4 regions of the Saccharospirillum sp. ABV4_185 genome follow, and region 2 is predicted to be linked to each of the others. Evidence: predicted binding sites of a transcription regulator. Region 2 holds the regulator's gene; each other region holds the start of a gene.
The links. The regulator LexA, encoded in region 2, represses DNA repair genes until DNA is damaged. The targets are predictions, from matches to a motif close to TACTGTNTANNTANACAGTA.
Positions count from the first base shown of each region.

Region 1: a site for LexA is predicted at 1,281-1,300, ahead of recN (DNA repair protein RecN). Genes of this name have one in related genera too.
Region 3: a site for LexA is predicted at 937-956, ahead of ACXAE6_RS17830 (DNA topoisomerase III). Genes of this name have one in related genera too.
Region 4: a site for LexA is predicted at 1,315-1,334, ahead of imuA (translesion DNA synthesis-associated protein ImuA). Genes of this name have one in related genera too.

Region 1 covers NZ_JBSWUW010000001.1:521,919-524,121, reverse strand. Annotated here, with positions in the region: gene recN (DNA repair protein RecN) at 1-1,257, opposite strand, end outside; gene grpE (nucleotide exchange factor GrpE) at 1,485-2,075, shown strand; gene dnaK (molecular chaperone DnaK) at 2,167-2,203, shown strand, end outside.
Region 2 covers NZ_JBSWUW010000001.1:2,981,163-2,983,365, forward strand. Annotated here, with positions in the region: gene rnhA (ribonuclease HI) at 1-238, shown strand, start outside; gene dnaQ (DNA polymerase III subunit epsilon) at 240-986, shown strand; gene lexA (transcriptional repressor LexA) at 1,008-1,616, opposite strand; gene ACXAE6_RS14185 (alpha/beta hydrolase) at 1,691-2,203, shown strand, end outside.
Region 3 covers NZ_JBSWUW010000002.1:149,242-151,444, reverse strand. Annotated here, with positions in the region: gene ACXAE6_RS17835 (glutamine--tRNA ligase/YqeY domain fusion protein) at 1-818, opposite strand, end outside; gene ACXAE6_RS17830 (DNA topoisomerase III) at 974-2,203, shown strand, end outside.
Region 4 covers NZ_JBSWUW010000001.1:3,081,636-3,083,838, forward strand. Annotated here, with positions in the region: gene ACXAE6_RS14690 (arsenate reductase ArsC) at 1-34, opposite strand, end outside; gene ACXAE6_RS14695 (metalloregulator ArsR/SmtB family transcription factor) at 34-393, opposite strand; gene ACXAE6_RS14700 (CLCA_X family protein) at 461-1,243, opposite strand; gene imuA (translesion DNA synthesis-associated protein ImuA) at 1,350-2,012, shown strand; gene ACXAE6_RS14710 (Y-family DNA polymerase) at 2,005-2,203, shown strand, end outside.

The DNA of each region.
Region 1 (2,203 bases), 2.5 Mb from region 2:
CTGGTTCATACTGACCTGGAACTCAACTCTATCCAGACCGTCCGGCGTGGCTTTTTCCAGTGATTCGCAGAGCACCGCAAAGCGGGCGCCGGGCATAGAGAGCTGATCCAGCTTGTCCATGACTTCGGCCGCAAAGCGTTCGGCTGCCTGGCGTCGTTGTGTGCTCAGTTCCGTTGCCTGATCGCGGTATTCAGCTTCCAGTCGTTTAACTTCCTCGGCCATGCCTTCCAGATCTTCGGCATCGGTGGTCAGGCTGTGCAACTCCTCGGCCAATACCTGGCTGTGCTCAGGTAATGCTTCTGAGCGAATCTGGTGTTTGCGGGCCAGGCTATGAATACGGTCCAGACGGTCTTCGACTTCCTGTACTCGCGCTGCGTCCACTTCGAAACTTTCCAGATAGCTGTCCAGATCGCCGCTGGCTTCCTGCGCTTGAATTAAGGCGCTTTCCAGCAGGCCGATGGCGTTAGTTAAGCGCGGGTGGGGATCTTCCAGGCTGGTCAGTCGTTGCAGGGCGTTTTTTAACGCGGAGAGCGCATCATTGCCGTCTTCATTTTCCAGCAACTGTCGAGCGGCATAGCTTTCGTTAACCAGATTCTCGGTCTGGTTGTAACGCTTGAACTCCTGTTCCAGATCCTCCACTTCACCGCTCTGTAAGGCCAGCTGTTGCAGCTCATCGACCTGATATTCCAGCAATTGCCGGCGAGCGGCGTTTTCATCGGAGTTGTCTTTAAGCTGGCGATATTTGCGGGCGTGTCCTTGCCAGCTGATCCAGGCTTCGCGGACTGACTGGCGCAACTCTTCCTGGCCGGCGTATTCGTCCAGCAGGCGCAGATGGGTATCGATGCGTAACAGGGACTGATGGGCGTGCTGGCTGTGGATGTCGATCAGGCATTCGCCCAGGGCCTTCAGTTCGCTTAACGGAACAGGCTGGCCGTTGATGTAGGCGCGTGAACGGCCTTCGGCGGAAACGGTACGGCGAAGGATACAGTCGTCGCCCTGGTCGAGGTCGCGCTCCGACAACCAGGTTTTGGCCGTCGGAATACGGGCGACATGGAAGCTGGCGGTGACTTCAGCGCGTTTTTCACCGTGGCGAACGATGCCCGAATCGGCACGTTCACCCAGCGCCAGTGATAAGCCGTTGAGCAAGATGGATTTGCCGGCACCGGTTTCGCCGGAAATGGAGGTCATGCCTCGTTGCCATTCGATTTCGATATTGTCGGCGATGGCGATATTACGGATAACCAGACTCTGCAGCATGGGTGCTCCCCAGATAGGTCGAATACTGGCTATATGTACAGTGTTCTTGGCGTGATTTCAAGCAGCGCTATTAACAGCGGTGCTATTCCCTTGAAATAGCAGGTCCAGTCCCAATTAATTCGGCCAGCTAACTCACCAATCACTTCGCACTGATGCAGTGTGGAGGGTGGTTTTATCGCCCGGTCACGGCCGGATAAGTTCGGAATATTTAAATTTGGGATCCGATGATGGCAAGCGAAGATAAATCAGTAGAGACCCAGGAAGACGTTGCACCTGCAGAGGCTGCCCCGGAAGCCGCCGCTGAGGAGGCCGCAACGTCCGAGCTGGCAGAGCAGTTGGCTGCTGCTCAACAGCAGGCTAAGGAAAATCATGAACAATACCTGCGTGCTGAAGCTGAAATGGCCAACCTGCGTCGCCGGGTAGAAAAAGACGTTGAAAATGCTCACAAGTTTGGGCAGGAAAAACTGGTCAAGGAAATGCTGACGGTAGCGGACAATCTTGAACGTACGCTGGCCGCTATCGAAACCGAGACCGATGAGATCGCACCGTTAAAAGAAGGTGTAGAGATGACCCTGAAAGGGCTGCTCGATACCTTCGATAAGCTGAATGTCGAAGCGATTGATCCTCAGGGTCATCCTTTTGATCCTCAGCTGCATCAGGCCATGTCCATGGTTGAAAACCCGGATGTTGAGCCGAATACCGTTATCGCCGTGATGCAAAAAGGCTACACCTTGCACGAGCGTCTGGTACGCCCGGCCATGGTGATGGTCAGCAAAGGTTCCGGCGGTGGTGGCCAGAGTATTAATGAGACCGCTTAATAACCCTGCGCTGTGCAGGGTCTTGAATTCGAAACAGCCGCTCACATATAGCCAAGCAAGCAGTTAAACGAACTACGGAGTGTCAGTTAAAATGGGCAAGATCATAGGCATCGACTTGGGAACCACCA
Region 2 (2,203 bases):
TTCCCAATATGTGCGCAAAGGTATCACCGAGTGGATTCATGGCTGGAAACGTAATGGCTGGAAAACCGCCAGCAAGCAGCCGGTGAAGAATAAAGACCTGTGGCAGCGTTTGGATGAGCAGATCGGCAAGCACGAGGTGCAGTGGCATTGGGTAAAAGGCCACGCTGGTAACGAAGGAAACGAACGTGCCGATGCGCTGGCTAATCAGGGCGTCGACGACATTATTAAGCGAGGTTGATATGCGACAGATTGTACTGGATACGGAAACCACCGGTCTGAGCCCCAACAAGGGCGATCGCATCGTCGAAGTTGGGTGTGTCGAACTGGTCGGCCGTAAACATACTGGCCGGCACTTTCACTACTACATCAACCCGGAGCGCGACATTCCCGATGAAGTGGTAGCGGTTCACGGCATTAATAATGAGAAGGTTAAGGATGCGCCCAAGTTCCGCGATATTGCTGACGACTTCTGGCAGTTTGTCGCCGGTGCTGAATTAGTCATCCATAACGCCGCCTTCGATATGGGCTTCCTGCAAATGGAGTTCGATCGACTGGCTGCCGAGGGCGACAGCCGCTTCGGTCGGTTGGACAGTCATTGCACCGTGCTCGATACGCTGATGCTGGCGCGTGAAAAACATCCGGGAGCCAAGGCTTCCCTGGATGCGTTGTGCAAACGCTATGATATCGATAACAGCCACCGTACACTGCACGGCGCTTTGCTTGACTCAGAGATTCTCGCCGACGTTTATCTGATGATGACTGGCGGCCAGACGGCGTTGATTCTGGATGAAGAACCCCAGTCCAATAATGACGAAGTGAGTTTTGACGCCAGTGCGGTAATGGCGGCTGGAGAGCGCTTGGTCGTTATTGAACCTACGGCCGCAGAGCGCGAAGCGCATCAACAGATGCTGGCGATGATTGAGAAGAAATCCGGCGCCGCGCCCCTGTGGAATAGCTCGAATGAGCCGGGAGCGCGACCGGAGTGATGCGTTTGCCGGGCGGTGCTCTTAGTGCAGCGTCCGGCGAATAACGCCGACGTAGAGACCTTCGATGGCAAAGTCGTCCTGTTCCAGGTCGACCTTAATCGGATCAAAGTCGGTATTTTCCGGGTAGAGCGTTACAATGCCGCCCTCGCGTTCATAGCGTTTGACGGTGACATCTTCACCAACTCGGGCAACAACAATATCGCCATTGCGGGCTTGATCGGTCTTGTGAACCGCGATTAGATCGTCTTCCAGTATGCCGATGTCTTTCATACTGAGCCCCTGTACCTGAAGCAAATAATCGGCTTTGGGGTTGAACAGACCGGTGGGAATTTCGATGAATTCCTCAATCTGTTCCTGAGCCAGAATGGGGGAACCGGCAGCAACACGACCGACGACGGGAATGCCGGCTTCAGCTTCGGACTCCGGCAGTCGGATACCACGTGAGGCACCGGAGACCATCTCTATAGCCCCTTTACGGGCCAGGGCTTTGAGGTGTTCTTCCGCCGCATTGGGGGATTTAAAACCGAGCCGTTGGGCGATTTCCGCCCGGGTCGGTGGGTAGCCGGTGGCGCCAAGGTGCTCTTTAATGATATCCAGCACCTCTTGTTGACGAGCGGTCAGTTTCAGCATAGTGTCGCCCTGTTTTTTTATACAGTAGCTGTGATTATATACAGGCTACGCTCACTGTAAAGGACTCTAAAGGCTTGAAAAGTAGCAGTGAACTTTTCCCGGTGGCTTTGGCCAGTGCGGAATTCAAAGAAGGCGTCTACGAAGATGTCTATTCCCTGAAACCAAACAACAGCACCGACAAAACCGTCGAGATCGCACTGGTGCGTCTGCATCAGGAAAAAGTGACCAAGGCGTTGCCGCTATTGTTGGTTCACGATGCGTTCTACAACCACTGGCAGTGGTTGGATTATGGTGTTGGCGGTACTGCTGGTGAGTTGGTACGTCAAGGTTACGATGTCTGGTTATTGGATTGGCGGGGCCATGGTTTGTCATCGCGCAACCAACGACCGCAAACCAATACGCTGGACATTATGGCTGAGTATGATCTGCCATCTGTGTTCGCGTTTATTGAAGAACGCTGTGGCCACAAACCAGCCGTTATTGCTCGCGGTATGGGCTGTGAGTTGATCAGCCGAACTCTGGCCTACGGTGAGACGCTGCCGGAGCTGTTGTTCGTTAATTCCCACCAGTTACCGCCACGTCGCCTT
Region 3 (2,203 bases), on a different contig from region 2:
CGCTTCAACTTGCGCTTGGACGTCACGGTGTAGTTCACATTAAGCCGCGCAAATTCGTACTGATGCGGTACCGCCGGCACCGGCAGTTTTTCGATAAACCAGTCATAAAGCGGACGGTGATCTTCGAATTCCAGCGTACAGATTGAGTGCGTCACACCTTCCAGCGCATCGGACTGACCATGGGCAAAATCGTAGCTCGGATAGATGCACCATTTGTTGCCGGTCTGATGATGTTCCTTGCGACGAATGCGATACAACACCGGATCACGCAGATTCATGTTCGGTGCCGCCATATCAATTTTGGCGCGCAATGATTTGGCACCATCATCGAACTCGCCGTTTTTCATACGCGCAAACAGATCGAGGTTTTCCTCGGCGCTGCGCTCACGATAAGGACTGTTGCGACCCGGCTCCGTCAAGGTGCCGCGGTATTCGCGCGCTTCTTCGCCGCTGAGATCGCAGACGTAGGCATCGCCGTTTTTAATCAGTTCGACCGCCCAGTCGTACAGCTGATCAAAATAATCGGAGGTGTATTTTTCTTTACCCACCCATTCAAAACCGAGCCAGTTAATATCGGCTTTGATCGAGTCGATGTATTCCTGCTCTTCTTTTTCCGGATTGGTGTCGTCAAAACGCAAATTGCACACGCCGCCAAATTGCTCGGCCAGACCGAAATTGACGCAGATGGATTTGGCATGACCAATGTGCAGATAGCCATTGGGCTCTGGCGGAAAGCGGGTCACGATTTTGTCGTGCTTACCACTGTTCAGGTCGTCTTCGATCAGGGTGGCGAGAAAGTTGGACGGCTTGTCACTCATCAGAATGCGGACTCCGGAAATCGCTCGGCAGGAGAATGGGGTTTGCCAAAGCGGCGATTATACCGGTTTGGGCCGCGCTGAGTAGGGGCCGCGCCTTGCGCTGGACGGCACGAGCCAATCCTGTATATACATCCATATTTTTTACGCTGATTGCCATGCGCTTATTTATCGCCGAAAAACCCAGCCTCGGACGCGCCATTGCCGCCGCCCTGCCCGGTCAACAGCAACGCCAGGACGGCTGCGTGATCGTCGGCGATGCGGTGGTGACCTGGTGCATTGGCCACCTGCTGGAGCAGGCCGAGCCCGACGCCTACGATCCGGCTTTCAAGCAATGGTCGTTCAATACCCTGCCCATTCTGCCTGACCAATGGCAATACCAGGCCAAACGCCAGACCGCCAAACAGCTTGCGGTGGTGCGCAAGCTGGTTAAACAGGCGGATCAACTGATTCACGCCGGCGACCCGGACCGCGAAGGTCAGCTGTTAGTCGATGAAGTGCTGCATTATTTGAAAGTGCCGAAGCACAAACTCGACAGCACCCAACGCTGCCTGATCAACGATTTGAACCCAAGCGCGGTGAAACGTGCCTTGGATAAACTGCAACCCAACCGCGACTTCCAACCCTTATCTGTTTCAGCGCTGGCACGGGCACGCGCCGACTGGCTGTATGGCATCAACCTGACCCGGGCGGTCACATTGGGTGGCCGCAATGCGGGTTATCAGGGCGTGCTCTCCATCGGCCGGGTGCAGACACCGGTCCTGGGTTTGGTGGTCGATCGCGATCGCGCCATCGACGCCTTTACCAGCCGACCCTATTACGAAGTCTGGGCACAACTAACAACCCAGGCCGGCGAAGGTTTTGCCGCCCAGTGGCAACCAAGCGAGGCCTGTGAAGCCTGGCTCGATGATGATGGTCGTAACCTGTCGCGACCACTGGCTGAGCACGTGGTGAAAACGGTTCAGGGGCAGGACGGCGCCATCACCCTGGCCACTGCAAACACCAGCAATCAGAATGCACCGCTGCCGCCGAGCCTGTCGAACTTGCAGATGGAAGCCAACAAGGTGTTGGGTTTAAGCGCGCAAAAAGTGCTCGATCTGGCGCAGAGTCTGTACGAAAAACACCAGGCCATTACCTACCCGCGCTCGGACTGTCGCTATCTGCCCAGCGAACATCATACTGAGGCTGGCCAAGTCACCAGCGCCATTCGCGCCAGCCTGAAGGCGTTGAACGACAACCGCCTCGACGCCGCCTGGCCGCAACTGAATCTCAGCCAGAAAAGCCGTACCTGGAACGACGCCAAGGTCGGCGCACACCACGCCATCATTCCCACCGGTAAAATCGTGACCCGGCTCAGTGAAGACGAGGCAAAAATTTATTATCTGGTC
Region 4 (2,203 bases), 100 kb from region 2:
AACGGTTGTGGGTGCAGATATAGAGAATCTTCATCAGCAGCACTCGGCGTTAAGGGTTGGATGGGTGGTGCTGTTACAACACCCTTCAGGCAGACGGGTCAGACAGTCATTGAGGTAGTCGGCATTGTTGGCCTCGGTCACGCTCAACACTTGCAGGGCCCAGTCCGGCAACTCAGGGTTGAGCCGGTAATGGACCCATTTGCCACGGCGCTCATCAGCGACCAGCTCGCACTTGCGCAGTTCAGCCAGGTGTCGCGAGACTTTGGGCTGACGGAGTTCCAGGGCCTCCTGGATATCACAGACACAGAGCTCCCCTGCCCGACTGATCAGCAGCAGCGTTTTCAGGCGAGTGTCATCGGCGAGACATTTGTAAAAGGCTAAGGGTGATTGCATGGTGCGCCTCCTGATATACGAAATAACATATATATGAAATTTCGAATGTCAAATACTTAGTGGGCGATCAGGATGTCACCGGCTGGTGTTTCAGAGCGCCGCCCAGAGCACCGAAATAGTCGCTAAACGCCTGCTTGATGCGCTCCCGCTCAGTGCCCTGCGGATAAAGCCCGGCGCGAGCTTCGGCCGAGTTACGGCTGCCACGCACCAGAAAGCTATTGTGAATGGCCGCATCTTCAACAAAGGCTTCAAAGGCCCGGGCGCAGAGTTCTTCCGGCTGACTGTAATAGAGCTGGCCGCGTTCACGATCGGCCTGGGCGGAAGCCTGGAACAGCGCGCTGGGTTGTTCCCCATCGGCATCCAGCAGCACCGCCTGATAGCAGCCAAACAAGCGTTCATTAAGGGCATGAGGTTGCATCGGCAGACTGTCCAGCCAGGCGCGCGAGCCCATCAGCCTCGATGGCGGATCGATAAAGGCCTTGGCGGCGATGTAATGGTCGAAGGCATGAAACCATTCATGAGCAATGCTGCCCGGCCCCGCGTTCTTGGCCAGCGCAAAAGCGCGACTGGCAGGCATATAGTGCGCCGCTACGCCTAACTGCCCGCCCAGGCCATATTCGAGCGATAAAGTGCCGCGCAGGCCGATCAGCAGTTCATTGCCACCGAGAATAAGCATCAGGTCGCACAGCGCATCGTAAAAGGCGGTCGCGGCACGGTCGCGTTCGTCCGGTTTTACCCAACGACCGAGGCGCACCGAGCGAAAATCGAAGCGGCGGCGAATGTCTGCAAAGCCGACTTTTTGCCCGCCGCGATGATCCGGGCCGCGTCGTTGCCACTGTCGGTTACTCATTCAATCAAGACTCCAGCAGCCGGTTACAAATTCTGACGTCTGTCGGCTGGCAAACTCTAACGCTCCAATTATACTGTATTTATATACAGTATTCGTGTGCAGTTTCATGTCTCTACTGACTACTTTAACCGAACGGGGAGATCTCTGGTCCGGCCAGCACTGGCGGCAAAATCAGATCGACTCCATCAGCACAGGTCTGCCGGAATTAGACGCCATTTTACCCGGCGGTGGCTGGCCCGCTGCCGCCATGACCGAGTTGTTTTACCACACCATAGGCCAAGGCGAATTACGCTTGCTGTTGCCGACACTGGCGCATCTGAGCCAGACCGATGTCCGTTGGCAGGTCTGGTGTAACGCCCCTTTTCGACCGCACGGCTCGGCGTTGGCGCACTGGGGGCTGCGCTTGGATCGTCTGCTGCTGTGCCAGGCTGGCAGTGAAGCCGAACTCAGCTGGACGCTGGAGCAGAGTCTGAGCAGTGGCGGCAGTCAGGCGGTGCTGGCCTGGGTTGAACAACTCGATTCCCGGCGTCTGCGGCGCCTGCAATTGGCGGCTGAAAAAAGCGCAGTACCGCTGTTTTTACTGCGTCCGGCGCGTTTGCAGCAGCAGGCATCGATGGCCGCCTTACGGCTGCTGATCGAACCGCAGCGCGATGAACGCCTGCATTGCCGCGTGCTCAAACGCCGTGGCGGCTGGCCGGGCGCCGATGTGCAGTTGTCGTTGCCTTTGGTTCGGGACCCTACCCTGACGCAGGATAATGACCATGGCTAAAACCACCCAGCCGCTGTGGCTCTATCTGCATTTTCCGCTGTTGGCTCTGGAAGCCCGCTTTGGCGAGGTTGCGCAGAAGCGCCCGGTCTTGCTGACCAGCAGCGATGGCCGCAGCGTCCAGCAATGCAATGCCCTGGCGCGAAGCGAAGGCGTTCAGCCTGGTATGAGCCTGCGCACCGCCTACTGTCTGA